Regions from separate parts of the Streptomyces sp. NPDC086023 genome, predicted to be linked through region 2. Evidence: riboswitches for the same ligand, from Rfam matches in the RefSeq annotation. Region 2 holds a riboswitch; the other holds the start of a gene.

Region 1 (7,557 bases), on a different contig from region 2:
CGGACTTCGAGAACACCCAGCCGGACGGCGGCTACGCGCCGCGCCCGGAGTTCCGGCCGCTCACCCGCTTCGAGGGACAGGGCCTGGACAAGGGCCACGTCGTACACGACCTGTTGTTCCGGCGCACCGAGAACTGAAAACCAGCCCTCCGGTACACGTCCGGATCGCTACTGTCGTGGCGTGTTCCGGGTCCTGTCTCGCGCGTCCATCGGGCTGCTCGCGGTCGCCGGAGTGCTGATCCTCGCCCTCGTACGGGAGCAGACCGGCACCCAGGGCTTCCTCGTCGGCCTCGGCCTCGCCGTCCTGCCGGTGCCACCGCTGATGGCGGTGTTCCACTGGCTGGACCGGACGAAGCCGGGGCCGTGGCCCCAGCACCTGTTCGTCTTCGCCTGGGGGGCGTGCGCCGCGGCGCTCATCGCCATAGTGGCCAACAGCTTCGCGACCCGGTGGATAGCGGCGGCGACCCTGGACCCGCGCGACGCCGACCAGCTCGGCTCGATCGCCATCGCCCCGGTGGTGGAGGAGTGCGCCAAGGCCGCCGCGCTGCTGCTGGTCTTCCTCTTCCGCGGTCGGCGGTTCACCGGGATCACGGACGCGATCGTGGTGGCCGGGTTCACCGCCACGGGCTTCGCCTTCACCGAGAACATCCTCTACCTCGGCAACGCCTTCGGTGAGGACCTCGGCAGCGGCACCTCGCTGCTGGACTCCGTGACGGCCGCGACCTTCTTCGTTCGGGTGGTGATGTCCCCGTTCGCGCACCCGCTGTTCACCGTGTGGACCGGGCTCGGCTTCTGCTGGGCGGCCTTCGCGGCCGGGCGGTGGCGGCGCACCGGGCTGCCCCTGGCCGGGCTGGCGCTGGCGATGGCGACGCACGCGCTGTGGAACAGCTCGTCGGAGTTCGGCGAGTACGGGTTCTACGTGGTGTACGCGACCGTCATGGTGCCGGTCTTCGGGGTGCTGGCCTGGCTCGGGGTACGGGCCCGCGGGCGCCGGGAGCCGCTCTTCGTACCGGCGATGCGGGACGCGGCGTACGCGGGGAGTGCGGCGGGCCCGTACGCCGCGGCAGCGGTGGACCCGTACGCGGGAGCCGCGGCCCCCCACCCGCCGGGAGCGGTGGACCCGTACCCGCCGGGAGCGGTGGACCCGTACCCCGGCGTCGTCAGACCGTCAGACCCTTGCCCCGCAGCCATGCCAGCGGGTCGACCGTCGCTCCGCCGGTCCGCACTTCCAGGTGCAGATGGGCGCCCGTGACGTTGCCGGTGGCGCCGACGCGGCCGATGGTCTCGCCGGTGGTGACGGTGCCCGAGGTGACGGACATCGAGGACAGGTGGCAGTACCAGACCTCCGTGCCGTCCTCCAGCTGGAGGACGATGCGGTAGCCGTACGCGCCGGACCAGCCCGCCGAGATGATCTTGCCGCCGTGCACGGCCTTGACCGGGGTGCCCGTCGGCGCGGCGAAGTCCAGGCCGGTGTGCTGGCCGGAGGACCACATCGAGCCGGAGTCGCCGTAGTGGGAGGTCAGGGTGTACGAGGAGGTGGGCAGCGCGTACTGGCCGGCCAGCTTGGCCAGGCGCTCCGCCTCGGCCTTGGCCTCCGCGGCCTCCTTCGCCGCGGCCTCGGCGGCCTTGCGCGCTTCGGCGGCCTTCTTGTCCGCGGCCTCCCGCTCGGCCTTCGCCTTCGCGGCGGCGGCCTGCTCGGCGGCGCGCTGGGCCGCCGCCTTCTCCTGGGCGACGGCCGCGTCGGCCTGGGACTCGGCCTGCTGGAGGATCCGGTTGCGCAGGGCCTCGCCGGCGTCGGTGCCGGCCTCGGCCTGCTCGGGGGTGACGCCCGCGTTGGTGAGCGCCTCGATGGGGGTGCTCTCCTGCGCCGCGTCCGCCTCGTCGTCGGGGAGCAGCGAGGGTATGGATATCGCGACCGGGGGCTTGTCCTGGGCGGTGGCCATGCCGGTGGCGCCGACGGCGGCGATGATGCCGACGCCGAGGACCGTGGAGCTGCGGGCGAGTCCGCCGCGCTGCTTGGCGACGCGGTGGCGGCCGCCGGCGGGACGGGCGGAGTCCTCGGTGGGGTTCCACTCGCCCCATGCCCCGGCACCGGTTCCGCCCGGGTAGGGCGAGTCCGTCTCGATGGACCCGGGGGCTTCGGGGGCAGGCCTGCTGGACGCCACGGGGGCGCTCCTTTCCTTCCTTCTGGCCTACCGGGTTAGCTGACGGGTTCGGAGCAGGAAGGTCTCCTACGGGTCAGAACGACCCGATTCACCCCAAGTTGGTGGTTCCCCGGTTCCCTCACGGGATTCGGCGCGCACGCGCACGGTGCCGTCACTTGCGACGGCTGGGACAGCCGCGCTGCGTTATCGAACGGTAATAGACAACAGGGAGTGATTCCAAGCTCCCTTACTTGATCCTTCACATCAACCGGCCATTCCGTGACCGACGTTGGCCAGAACAAATGCCTCATGGGGCAGCAGAAAGGGATGAGCCGCCTGCGCGGGCACCGTCACTCCGGCCACTTCCGCACCCTGACGATCCGTCAACCGACCGGCTCCCCAACCCGCTTCGCTCACGCTGCGTGGCCGACCGGACGCGCTCAGCGGCGCCGTACCGCAGTGACGGACCTCCGGCGGGCCGTCTGACCCGGCGTCGGGCGGACGACCGCGAGCAGCGCCATGTCGTCGGTGGCCCCGCCGCCGGTGTGCCGCCGCACATCGGCGATCAGGCCGGACAGCAGCTCCTCCGGCCCGGGGAAGATCCGCCCGCGCAGCCGCTCGGCCGGCTCGTAGAAGGCGCCCGCGGCGTCCCGGGCCTCGGAGAGCCCGTCGGTGTAGAGCAGCAGCGTCGACCCGGCGGGGAAGGGCCACGCGTCCGCCCGGTACCGCCCGTCCCCCAGCTCGCCCATGCCCAGCGGCAGGGCGGCCTCCGTGGGGGCCAGCACCTCCGGCTTCCCGTCGGCGCGCAGCAGCAGCGGTGCGGGGTGGCCCCGGTTGACCACGCGGAGCGTGCCGCCGTCCGGGCTGACCTCGGCCAGGACGCAGGTGGTGAACCCCTCGACGGAGTCGAGGCTGTCGCGCCGGGTGCCCTCCCGGGCCAGGGCGCGCTCCACCCGCCGGGTGACGCCCTCCAGGGTGGGTTCGAGCTCGGCCGCCTCGCGGAAGGCGCCGAGCACCACCGCCACCGCCTCGACCGCCCCGAGCCCCTTGCCGCGCACGTCCCCCACCGCGAGGCGGACGCCGTACGGGGTGTCCTGGACGGCGTACAGGTCCCCGCCGATGAACGCGTCGGCGTCGGCGGCCTCGTAGCGGGCGGAGACGTGCAGCCCGCCGACGCGTCCGGCGGGGGTGGGCAGCACCGCGCGCTGGGCGACCTCGGCGACGCCGCGCGCGGAGGCGAGCTGTTCGCCGCTGCGCCGGACCACGCGGTTGATCAGCAGGGCCAGGACGGCGACGGTGAAGACGGTCACCAGCTCGGTGACCGCCTCGACCCGGCCGGAGCTGCCGTTGCGGAGTTGGAGCACGAGCACCGCCAGGGCGGCGCTCGCACCGGTGAGCAGGGTGGTGGTGAAGGCGAAGAGGGGGGCCGCGATCAGGGGCGCGGCGGTGAAGAAGGGCGCCCCGGTGAAGCCGGGCGGGGTCAGGACGTCGAAGACCAGCCCCAGGACGATCAGGAGCACGGGGAGCACACTCAGGAAGATCCGCGCGAACCGTCTGCCGTTGCCGTTGCCGTTGCCGTTGCCCTCACCGATCCGGCCCCGGGCCCTGCCGGCTCCCCGGGCCGCCCGGAAGGATCCTCCTCGCTGCCCCAGCCCCACCACGTCTCTCCCTGACCGGTCCGCTCGCGCCCGCGCCACGGGCCGCTGCCGCCCCGCCTCCCAAGGCTGCGGGCGGGGCGGCCGTACGGCGACCGGGCAGGGCCGAACGGGTGTCGCGCCCCGCTCGTGACCCGGTCCGCGGCCGGGTCACGAGCCCCTCGGGAACCCGCCGGGAAACAAATGGCGTCGAGCACCCCCCGAAATGGCGTAAGCTGTAATCACCGACGCGGGGTGGAGCAGCTCGGTAGCTCGCTGGGCTCATAACCCAGAGGTCGCAGGTTCAAATCCTGTCCCCGCTACTCAGTACGAGGCCCGGATCCTTCTGGATCCGGGCCTTCGTCGTTCCGTGGGTGCCCACCCGCCGCCCCCGCTCCCTCCTCGTTCAGAGCTTGGCGAGGAAGGCGTCCAGGTTCCCCTTCATCCGCTCGACCTGCTGCTCCACGGTGAGCGTCTCCTCGAAGCGGCCGCCGGGCTCGGGCTGCTTCCTGCCCCGCACGTAGAGGGAGCAGTCGAGGTCCGTGCAGATGTAGACGCCGACGGAGTTGCCCTCGCGGCCCTCGCGCCCGGACTTGCGGGCGGTCATCAGGGAGACGCCGGAGCCGGGATGGGTGGTCAGGCAGAAGGTGCACATGCTGCGGTGCAGGAACCCGCGCTTCACGGAGGGGAAGCGCAGCGTGATGCCGACCAGCCGGCCGGCCCGCTCGGTGACGAGGTAGCTGCGGTCGGGTGCGGAGAGGTCGCGCCAGCCGAGGAAGTCGAGGTCGTCCCAGGGGCGTTCGGCCAGGTCGCGGGGCATGGGCAGGCGTTGGGCCTCGCCCTTGGAGCAGTTGATGAACGAGCCTCGGATGTCGGATTCGGTGAGCGCCTTCATGTCCCGCACGCTAATCTTCCTAGACACCCTAGGCAAACCATTAATTGGATTAGGGAGAACATGCCCCGAGCAGGACTGACCGCCGACCGCGTCGTCGAGGCCGCCGCCGAGCTGGCCGACTCCGCGGGGCTCGGCGGCGTCACCCTCTCCGCCCTCGCGCGCGGCTTCGGCGTGAAGGACGCGAGCCTGTACTCGCACGTGCGGAACCTCCAGGACCTGCGCACCCGCCTCGCCGTGCGCTGCGCGGCCGAGTTCGCCGACCTCGTCGGCACAGCCGTCGCCGGGCGCGCCGGGAAGGCCGCCCTCGCCGGCTTCGCCCAGGCCTACCGCTCGTACGCCGTCGGACATCCCGGCCGCTACGCCGCCACCCAGCTGGAGCTGCCGGCCGAGGTGCTGGCCGCCTCCCCGGGGCACGGGCGGATGACCGAGTACACGTACGCGATGATCCGCGGCTACGAGCTCGGCGAGCCGGACCGGACCGACGCGGTCCGGCTGCTCCGCAGCACCTTCCACGGCTTCGCCGCCCTGGAGGACGCCGCCGCCTTCCACGCGGCCCGCGACCCGGACGCCTCCTGGGCCCGGATGATCGACGCCCTCGACACGCTCCTGGCGCACTGGCCGCCGGCCGGCCCGTCCCCCACCCTGGCCCCATGAACCGGAGCAGCGAGATCCGAGTGGCCCGCGTCCACGACCCGCCCACCGACGGGGACGGCACCCGTGTCCTGGTCGACCGCCTCTGGCCGCGCGGCGTGTCGAAGGCGGACGCCCGGGTGGACGAGTGGCCGAAGGCCCTCACGCCCTCGAACGACCTCCGCAAGGAGTTCCACGCCGGCGGCCTGACGGACACCGAGTTCCGCGCCCGGTACGAGTCCGAACTCGCCGCCCCGGAGGCCGCGGAGGCCCTCGCCCGCCTGCGCGCCCTCGCCGAAGACGGCCCCGTGACGCTCCTCACCGCGGTCAAGGACCCGGCCCACAGCCACGTTTCGGTCCTCCTGGCCCACCTCTGAACACACGGAAGCGCCCCGACCGGAGAACCGGACGGGGCGCTACGTGGCGTCCCGCGGAGGGACCGCCGAGCGGTAGGCCATGTCGGACTCGAACCGACAACCAACGGATTAAAAGTCCGCTGCTCTGCCAATTGAGCTAATGGCCCACGGTGTGCTCACCCCTGAGCATAGCCGGACACCGCCGGTCAGCCGATCGACTATCAGGGGTGAGCCCTGTCAGCCGATGCGGAGGTAGTTCTTCCACTGGGTCGTGGCCCACTGCTTGCGGGGCAGGAAGTTCCCCTTCCCGTCCGCGTTGTAGACGTACGCGGCGCCGGTCGGCGTACGCGTCACGATGTCCTGGCGCCCGTCGGCGTCGATGTCGCCGCTGCCGACGACGGCGTTGTACGCGTTCCAGCCGCCGCCGATCCGGGTCGCCCCGGAGAACCCGCCGGCGCCGTTCCCGCGGAACAGCCACAGCGTGCCCCCGGCATCCCGCGCCACCAGATCCGACCGTCCGTCACCCGAGTAGTCGCCCCGGCCGCCGATGGCGGTGTACTGCCCCCAACCGCTGCCGATCCGCGTCCGCGAGGGGAACTTCCCGTCGGCGGTCCCGCGGTGCAGCCACAGCACCCCCGCGGAGTCCCGCCCGACGAGGTCGTTGTAACCGTCGCCGGAGAGGTCGCGAGGGGCGAGGAGTACGCCGTAGATGTCGAAGTTGGCCCCGATGAACGTCTTGGGGGCGGAGGGCAGCCTCGGCGGGGGCAGCTCCATGTCGACGCGGTACAGGTTCCCGTCCGTGCGCCGGGCGAGCAGATCCCCGATGCCGTCGCCGTCGGCGTCGCCCATGGGGGTCAGCAGCGGGAACTCCTGGTAGACGTCCACCGTGGTGCCGTACTCGTCCGCGGCACAGTCCCTGGTGCGGTTGATCGAGGTCCCGCAGTAGTCGATGAAGCCCAATATGCCCCGCTGCCGCGCCACCACGCCGCCGGAGTTGTCGTAACCGCCCACCTCCTTGTCCCGCGACCATTCGACGAGCTGCGAACGGTACGTCCGCACCGCCGTGTAGAGCCGGACGCGTGACGAGGCGCAGCCGCCCGCAGGCGTGGCGGAGAGTCCGATCAGCTTTCCGCCCGCGACGAGGGCGCCGCCCGCGTCGCCGAGACACCGCTGCTCCTTCGGGACGTACGGCGTGCCGGGCGCGGGCGTGGTGCACAGGGTGCCGGCCGGCAGCGGCCGGCCCAGGAGCCCGGCGCAGTCGGCGGCGGAGCCGACCACCACCCGCTCGGAGTGCGCGACCTTGCTGCCGCGCGGCACGGCGAACGTCCACGAGTGGAACTCCGCCTTGACGCCGGCGGCGTACAGCGCGCCGTCCGCGGCCGTCGCGAGCACGGGCGCCTGGGTGTAGCGGCCCGCGTGTGCGACTGCCAGGGCCGCACGGCGGGTGACCGGGTCGTACTGGGGATGGATCCGGTAGCGCGCGCCGCCCCCGTCCCACAGCATGTCCGACTTGGAGCGGCCGGTGAAGCAGTCAGGACCCGTCGCGGCACGTCGTACGCCGAGCACGACGCCCGAGCAGTGCTTGATCCGGCCGTCCTCGCCGTCCGAGGCCTCGATCGCGGCGAGCCACGGCGGCATGGTGGCCTCCGCCTCCGTAACGGCCCCCGCCGTGCCCGCGCCCGACAGGAGGCCGGTGACCAGGGCCGCAGCGGCCGCTCCCGCCGCGCCCAGCCGCTTCACTCGTGCGCGCACGCGCGCCTCTCTTCCCTCACGGTCGTGCATGTCAGAACAGTCCCTTGTACGCACCGAAGCCGGTGGTGATCCTCGTCGTGGCGGAGAGGCCCGCCGTGCTCGTGCCCTTGTTCAGCAGGAGGTCGCCCGCGGCGTTGCGGGAGACCA
Region 2 (7,557 bases):
GCGGCTCCTCGTGATCCGAGATCGGTCTGACGCGGTCCATTGTGGACCGCCCCGCCGACAACGCCGACCCCGACCCTGGGGGTACCCCCGGACGGGGTGCGGCGAAGGGGCCGCGGAAGGCCCCGGGAACTTCTCCGCCCGTCGGCGCGCTTGCATACAGTGGCAGGACTCTCTCATCGCGATCGAAGGGATCACATGCCCATGGGTCACACGGCCACAGCGCAGGCCGCCTCCGGCGGCCTGACAGCGACCGAGCACCGCCTGGCCAACGGCCTGCGCGTGGTGCTGTCCGAGGACCACCTGACCCCGGTCGCCGCGGTCTGCCTGTGGTACGACGTCGGCTCGCGCCACGAAGTCAAGGGGCGCACCGGTCTGGCTCACCTCTTCGAGCACCTGATGTTCCAGGGCTCGGCCAGCGTTTCGGGCAACGGTCACTTCGAGCTGGTGCAGGGCGCCGGCGGGTCGCTCAACGGCACCACCAGCTTCGAGCGCACCAACTACTTCGAGACGATGCCGGCACACCAGCTGGAGCTCGCGCTCTGGCTGGAGGCGGACCGGATGGGCTCGCTGCTGTCCGCGCTGGACGACGAGTCCATGGAGAACCAGCGCGACGTGGTGAAGAACGAGCGCCGCCAGCGGTACGACAACGTCCCGTACGGCACCGCCTTCGAGCGGCTGACCGCCCTGGCCTACCCCGAGGGCCACCCGTACCACCACACGCCGATCGGCTCCATGGCCGACCTCGACGCCGCCACGCTGGAGGACGCCCGCACGTTCTTCCGTACCTACTACGCGCCGAACAACGCGGTGCTGTCGGTCGTCGGCGACATCGACCCGGAGCAGACGCTCGCCTGGATCGAGAAGTACTTCGGCAGCATCCCCTCCCACGACGGCAAGCAGCCGCCGCGGGACGGCAGCCTGCCGGACGTCATGGGCGCGCAGCTGCGCGAGGAGATCGTCGAGGAGGTCCCGGCCCGCGCGCTGATGGCCGCCTACCGCCTCCCGCACGACGGCACCCGCGAGTGCGACGCCGCCGACCTCGCCCTGACCATCCTCGGCGGCGGCGAGTCCTCCCGCCTGCACAACCGCCTGGTCCGCCGCGACCAGACCGCCGTGGCCGCCGGCTTCGGCCTGCTGCGCCTGGCGGGCGCGCCCTCCCTGGGCTGGCTGGACGTGAAGACCTCCGGCGGCGTCGAGGTGCCCCGCATCGAGACGGCCGTCGACGAGGAGCTCGCCCGCTTCGCCGCCGACGGGCCGACCTCCGAGGAGATGGAGCGCGCCCAGGCCCAGCTGGAGCGCGAGTGGCTGGACCGTCTCGGCACCGTCGCCGGCCGGGCCGACGAACTGTGCCGGTTCGCCGTGCTGTTCGGCGACCCGCAGCTCGCGCTGACCGCGGTCCAGCGGGTGCTCGACGTCACCGCAGAAGAGGTGCAGGCCGTCGCCGCGGCCCGGCTGCGCCCGGACAACCGCGCGGTCCTCGTGTACGAACCGCTGCCCGCCACCGAAGACAACGCCGAAGGGGCAGACCAGTGACCGCCGACGTCGCTTCCTCGATGACCTTCCACCCGCAGCCGCAGGCCGGACAGCCGAAGCCGTGGGCCTTCCCCGCCCCCGAGCGCGGCACGCTCGGGAACGGCCTGACGGTCCTGCGCTGCCACCGCCCCGGCCAGCAGGTCGTGGCCGTCGAGGTCATCCTCGACGCCCCCCTGGAGGCCGAGCCCGAGGGCCTCGACGGCGTGGCCACGATCATGGCCCGCGCGCTGTCGGAGGGCACCGACAAGCACTCCGCCGAGGAGTTCGCCGCCGAGCTGGAGCGCTGTGGCGCCACCCTCGACGCGCACGCCGACCACCCCGGCGTCCGGGTCTCGCTGGAGGTGCCCGCCTCCCGCCTGCACAAGGCCCTGACCCTGCTCGCCGAGGCCCTGCGCGCCCCGGCCTTCGCGGACAGCGAGGTGGACCGGCTGGTCCGCAACCGCCTCGACGAGATCCCGCACGAGCTGGCCAACCCGCAGCGCCGGGCCGCGAAGCAGCTCTCCAAGGAGCTCTTCCCCGCCACCCTGCGCATGTCGCGTCCGCGCCAGGGCAGCGAGGAGACCGTCGGCCGGATCGACTCCGGGGCCGTCCGCGCCTTCTACGAGGCCCACGTGCGCCCCTCCACGGCCACGGCCGTCGTGGTCGGCGACCTGACCGGCACCGACCTGGACGCCGTCCTCGCCGACACCCTGGGCTCCTGGACCGGCGGCACGGGCGAGGCGTACCCCGTCACGCCGGTCACCGCGGACGACACCGGCCGCGTGGTGATCGTGGACCGGCCCGGCGCCGTGCAGACCCAGCTGCTGATCGGCCGGATCGGGGCGGACCGCCACGACCGCGTCTGGGCCGCGCAGGTGCTCGGCACGTACTGCCTCGGCGGCACGCTCACCTCGCGCCTGGACCGCGTGCTCCGGGAGGAGAAGGGCTACACGTACGGCGTGCGCGCCTTCGGGCAGGTGCTGCGCTCCACGGCCGACGGAACCGGCGCCTCGATGCTGGCCATCAGCGGCTCGGTGGACACGCCCCACACCGGCCCCGCGCTGGGCGACCTGTGGCAGGTGCTGCGCACCCTCGCCGCCGAGGGCCTGACGGACACCGAACGCGACGTGGCCGTACAGAACTTGGTCGGTGTCGCGCCGCTGAAGTTCGAGACCGCCGCGGCCGTCGCCGGGACCCTGGCCGACCAGGTCGAGCAGGAGCTGCCGGACGATTTCCAGGCGCAGTTGTACGCGCGACTCGCCGAAACCGGCACGGTCGAGGCGACTTCGGCCGTGGTGAACGCCTTCCCGGTGGACCGTCTGGTGACGGTGCTCGTGGGTGACGCGTCGCAGATCGCGGACCCGGTGCGGGCGCTGGGCATCGGAGAGGTGACCGTGGTCACCAACTGACCTGATTCCGGGCCGACATGAGGCGGGGCCTTGGTGGATTGCCCACCGAGGCCCCGTTTGTGCTCTCTGTCCGTTTCGGGGTGGTCGTTGCCTGAATGACCCGTGGCGTACGCCACAAAACAGCGTGTCCGTTTGGTGATTGTCCGACGATCCGCCTAGCGTCAACCTCGCTGTCCGTCAGCTGTAACAGCCGCACCCGCGGCACCGGACAGCGATCGCCGAGTCCCCGTCAGGCGCGAGCCTGGGGAGCCGGGGACCCACATCAGTCCCTGGGGTGAATCGGACCGCCTCGCCAGAGGTGGCCCGTAGGAGACCTTCCTGCTCCGAACCCGTCAGCTAACCCGGTAGGCGAGAGGGAAGGAAAGGATCAGCCTCTCCATGGCCTTTGGCAGTCGTGCCACCGGTAAGCACCGTGGCCCCAGCCGTCTGAGCCGCAAGAGCGCGAACGTGGCCGGCATAGCCGCCCTCGCGACCACCGGTGTCGTCGGCACCCTGGCCGGCCCGGCCTTCGCCGCCACCGACGCGGACTCCCGTGGCCCCGAGGACACCGGCCTGAACGCCGTCGTCGTCGCCGACGACCTCGCGGGCCAGATCGAGGCCCAGGCCGAGTCCCAGCAGGCCGCCGCCGAGATCGCCGCCGCCAAGGCCCAGGCCGAGAACGAGGCCCGCCAGCGCGCCGCCGAGGCCAAGGCGAAGGCAGAGGCGAAGGCCAAGGCCGAGCGCGAGGCCGCCGAGCGCGCCGCCCGTGAGGCCGAGCGCAAGCGTCTGCTCACCTACGTGGCCCCCGTCGCGGGCTCGTACGTCAGCACCTCGTACAAGGCCGGCGGCTCCATGTGGTCCTCCGGCAGCCACACCGGCATCGACTTCCACGCCGCCTCCGGCACCTCGGTGCACGCGGTCGGCCTCGGCACCGTCGTCGAGGCGGGCTGGGGCGGTGCGTACGGCAACAACGTCGTCATCAAGATGAACGACGGGACGTACACGCAGTACGGCCACCTCTCGTCGATCAGCGTCTCGGTCGGCCAGCGCGTCACCCCGGGCGACCAGATCGGCCTCTCCGGCTCCACCGGCAACTCCAGCGGCCCCCACCTCCACTTCGAGGCCCGCACCTCGGCCGACTACGGCTCGGACATCGACCCGCTGGCGTACCTGCGCTCGCACGGCGTCAGCATCTGACCCGCGACCGCACCCGTCGCCACCGCGGCGTCGCACGCTTCCCGAAGGCCCCGGCTCCCCGAGCCGGGGCCTTCGGCGTGCCCTCCGCCGGAGGTGCGCGGAGCCGGCGTGTGCATCCGACACGTGCAGATCCGGTAAAAAACCATTCCGGAATTCATCGGTGCGCTCCGGAATTCCTCGTTTCTGCAATAGAGTCGGCGGCACACATGTCGACGCCGACCGCGTTTCGCGGGGATTAAGCGGAGGTCCGGTCATGCGCATTCCCGCGCACGCGGTGTGCACGGCGATCCGCGACGACATCGTCGCCGGCGTCTTCGAGCGCGGCAGCAGGCTCACCGAGGAGCTCCTCGCCCGCCGGTACGGCGTCTCGCGCGTCCCCGTCCGCGAGGCCCTGCGCACCCTGGAGTCCGAGGGCTTCGTCACCACCCGCCGCCACGCCGGGGCCTGCGTGGCCGAGCCCACCGAGCAGGAGGCCGCCGACCTGCTGGAGCTGCGGGTGCTGCTGGAGCCCCTGGGGGCCTCCCGGGCCGCACAGCGGCGTACCGAGGGCCACCTGAAGGTGCTGCGCGGGCTCGTACGCCTCGGCCAGGAGAGGGCCCGCCGGGGCCAGGGCGAGGACCTGCGCTCCCTGGGCGGCTGGTTCCACGAGACGCTCGCCCAGGCCTCCGGCAGCCCCGCTCTGATCTCGATGCTCACCCAGCTGCGGCACAAGATCGCCTGGATGTACGTGGTGGAGGCCCCGGCGCACCCCGTGGAGTCCTGGGCCGAGCACGGCGCCATCGTCGACGCCGTGGCGCGCGGGGACGCCGACCGGGCGCGGGCCCTCGCCGCCGCGCACATGGCCCGCACCACGGGGGCGCACCGGCTGCGGAGGGCGCGGGGCGAGGGGCCGGTGAGGGGTTCGCAACCTGCCGTAAACACCGCGGGCGGCCGCCTTTAACAAAGGCCGTATACAAAGGGGTGGCGGAATTCGTCGGGCCGCATTTTTTCCGTGCCCTGATTTCGCCGCGCCATTCCCTGTCCGGCCGAGGTGCCAGAAAAGGAAAATGAGCCGCATCCCGGAACGGGTCACGGCTCATTCGGCGGCCGGAAACCGGCCGGAAGCTCAGACGGTCTCGGGAAGCTCCTCAAGGCCTTCCGCGACCAGCTTCGCCAGGCGGTCCAGGGCGGCTTCCGCGCCATCGGCGTCGGAGGCCAGGATGATCTCCTCGCCACCCTGTGCACCCAGGCCCAGCACGGCGAGCATGGAGCCGGCGTTGACGGGCGTGCCGTCGACCTTGGAGATGGTCACCGGGATACCGGAAGCGGTCGTCGCCCGGACGAAGATCGAGGCGGGACGAGCGTGCAGGCCCTCGGCCCAGCCGACGTTGACGCGGCGCTCTGCCATGGTGATGCCCTTCAGGTTCTGCGGGTTGTCTAGACCACTATCTCACGACCGCCGGGCTGCATCCGACCGACCTTCGGCCCGAGGAAGCCTGCCGTTCGACCTCCCAGCTTGCCCTGGTTCGTCCCTCTTGCCCAACCCGCCGCGCGCGTGGGGTCCGCGGGGTCCCGGGCCGTACTCTTGGCCCATGCGGACGCCGTCGGATCCTTCGTACCCGGCCCACTGGGAAGCGGATGTCGTGCTGCGCGACGGCGGCACCGCCCGGATCAGGCCGATCACCACAGAGGACGCGGGCCGGCTGGTCAGCTTCTACGAGCAGGTCTCGGACCAGTCGAAGTACTACCGGTTCTTCGCGCCCTACCCGCGTCTGTCCGCCAAGGACGTGCGCCGCTTCACCCATCACGACTACGTCGACCGGGTCGGCCTGGCCGCCACCGTGGGGGACGAGTTCATCGCCACCGTCCGCTACGACCGGATCGACGCCACCGGCCGCCCCGCCACCGGCCCCGCCGACGAGGCCGAGGTCGCCTTCCTGGTCCAGGACGCCCACCAGGGCCGCGGGGTCGCCTCCGCACTCCTCGAACACATCGGAGCGGTCGCCCGGGAGCGCGGCATCCGGCGCTTCGCCGCCGAGGTGCTGCCGGCCAACACCAAGATGATCAAGGTCTTCACGGACGCCGGCTACACCCAGAAGCGCAGCTTCGAGGACGGCTCCGTCCACCTCACCCTCGACCTCGAACCCACCGCCGAGTCCCTCGCCGTCCAGCGCGCCCGCGAGCAGCGCGCGGAGGCCCGCTCCGTGCAGCGGCTGCTCTCGCCGCGCTCCGTCGCGGTGATCGGCGTCAGCCGCACCGAGGGAGGCGTCGGCCGGGCCGCGCTGCGCAACCTCCTGGACTCCGGCTTCACCGGAGCCGTCCACGCCGTCAACGCCGCCCTGCCGGACGGTGCGGACGGTACGGGCCGGACGCTGGCCGGCGTACCCGCGTACCGCTCCCTCGCGGGCCTCGACGGCCCGGTCGACCTCGCGGTCGTCGCCGTCCCCGCCGAACGCGTGCCCGAGGCGGTCGCGGACTGCGGCGAGCACGGCGTCCAGGGCCTGGTCGTCCTCTCCGCCGGGTACGCCGAGAGCGGTCCGGCGGGACTGGAGCGGCAGCGCGAACTCGTGCGCCAGGCACGCTCGTACGGGATGCGGCTGATCGGGCCGAACGCCTTCGGCGTCATCAACACCGACCCCGGGGTCCGGCTCAACGCCTCCCTCGCACCCGGCTCCCCGGAGCCGGGCCGCATCGGCCTGTTCGCCCAGTCCGGCGCCATCGGCATCGCCCTGCTCTCCGGCCTGGTACGACGCGGGGCGGGACTCTCCTCCTTCATCTCCGCGGGCAACCGCGCCGACGTCTCCGGCAACGACTTCCTCCAGTACTGGTACGAGGACCCCGCCACCGACGTGGCCCTGCTGTACCTCGAAACCCTCGGCAACCCGCGGAAGTTCACCCGCCTCGCGCGGCGTACCGCCGCCGTGAAGCCGGTGGTCGTCGCCAAGGGCGGCCGCCACAGCGGGGTCAGCCCGGCCGGCCACACCGTGCCCGAGACCCGGCTGCCGGACGCCACCGTCTCCGAATTGCTCCGGCAGGCCGGCGTGATCCGGGTGGACACGGTCACCGAACTCGTGGACGTGGGCCTGCTGCTGGCCGACCAGCCGCTGCCCGCCGGCCCGCGCGTGGCGATCCTCGGCAACTCCGAGTCCCTCGGCCTCCTCTCGTACGACGCCTGCCTCACCGAGGGGCTGCGCCCGCACGCCCCGCTCGACCTGACCACGGCCGCGGCGCCGGAGGACTTCCGTGCCGCCCTGGGCGCGGCGCTGCGGGATCCCGGGAACGACGCGGTGATCGTCACCGCCATCCCGTCCGTGGGGGAGAGCACCCTCACCGAGGACCTGGCCGAGGCGCTCCGGGCGGCCGCGGCCCAGGCCCCGGCGAAGCCGGTGGCCGTGGTGCACGTGGAGCTGGGCGACCTCGCGGAGGCGCTCTCCACCGCGGCCTCGACGACGGCGGCGGGGGGCCGGGAGTCCGACGCGGC

Evidence for each region. Region 2 has a riboswitch for cyclic di-AMP ahead of ACIF6F_RS29455 (M23 family metallopeptidase). Riboswitches for the same ligand answer to the same signal wherever they lie in the genome.
Region 1: linked by a shared signal. The riboswitch ahead of ACIF6F_RS11585 (M23 family metallopeptidase) and the one ahead of ACIF6F_RS29455 (M23 family metallopeptidase) in region 2 are both predicted to bind cyclic di-AMP.

What each region holds. Positions count from the first base shown of each region.
Region 1 covers NZ_JBITRX010000004.1:457,074-464,630, reverse strand. The annotation lists gene trmB (tRNA (guanosine(46)-N7)-methyltransferase TrmB) at 1-137, shown strand, start outside; gene ACIF6F_RS11590 (PrsW family intramembrane metalloprotease) at 181-1,251, shown strand; gene ACIF6F_RS11585 (M23 family metallopeptidase) at 1,160-2,164, opposite strand; cyclic di-AMP (ydaO/yuaA leader) riboswitch at 2,174-2,307, opposite strand; gene ACIF6F_RS11580 (PP2C family protein-serine/threonine phosphatase) at 2,584-3,795, opposite strand; tRNA gene ACIF6F_RS11575 (tRNA-Met) at 4,027-4,100, shown strand; gene ACIF6F_RS11570 (FBP domain-containing protein) at 4,184-4,672, opposite strand; gene ACIF6F_RS11565 (TetR/AcrR family transcriptional regulator) at 4,733-5,326, shown strand; gene ACIF6F_RS11560 (DUF488 domain-containing protein) at 5,323-5,679, shown strand; tRNA gene ACIF6F_RS11555 (tRNA-Lys) at 5,753-5,825, opposite strand; gene ACIF6F_RS11550 (FG-GAP-like repeat-containing protein) at 5,896-7,410, opposite strand; gene ACIF6F_RS11545 (FG-GAP-like repeat-containing protein) at 7,442-7,557, opposite strand, start outside.
Region 2 covers NZ_JBITRX010000018.1:76,403-83,959, reverse strand. The annotation lists gene ACIF6F_RS29465 (M16 family metallopeptidase) at 202-1,533, shown strand; gene ACIF6F_RS29460 (M16 family metallopeptidase) at 1,554-2,921, shown strand; cyclic di-AMP (ydaO/yuaA leader) riboswitch at 3,128-3,287, shown strand; gene ACIF6F_RS29455 (M23 family metallopeptidase) at 3,300-4,097, shown strand; gene ACIF6F_RS29450 (GntR family transcriptional regulator) at 4,351-5,037, shown strand; gene ACIF6F_RS29445 (HPr family phosphocarrier protein) at 5,203-5,484, opposite strand; gene ACIF6F_RS29440 (GNAT family N-acetyltransferase) at 5,669-7,557, shown strand, end outside.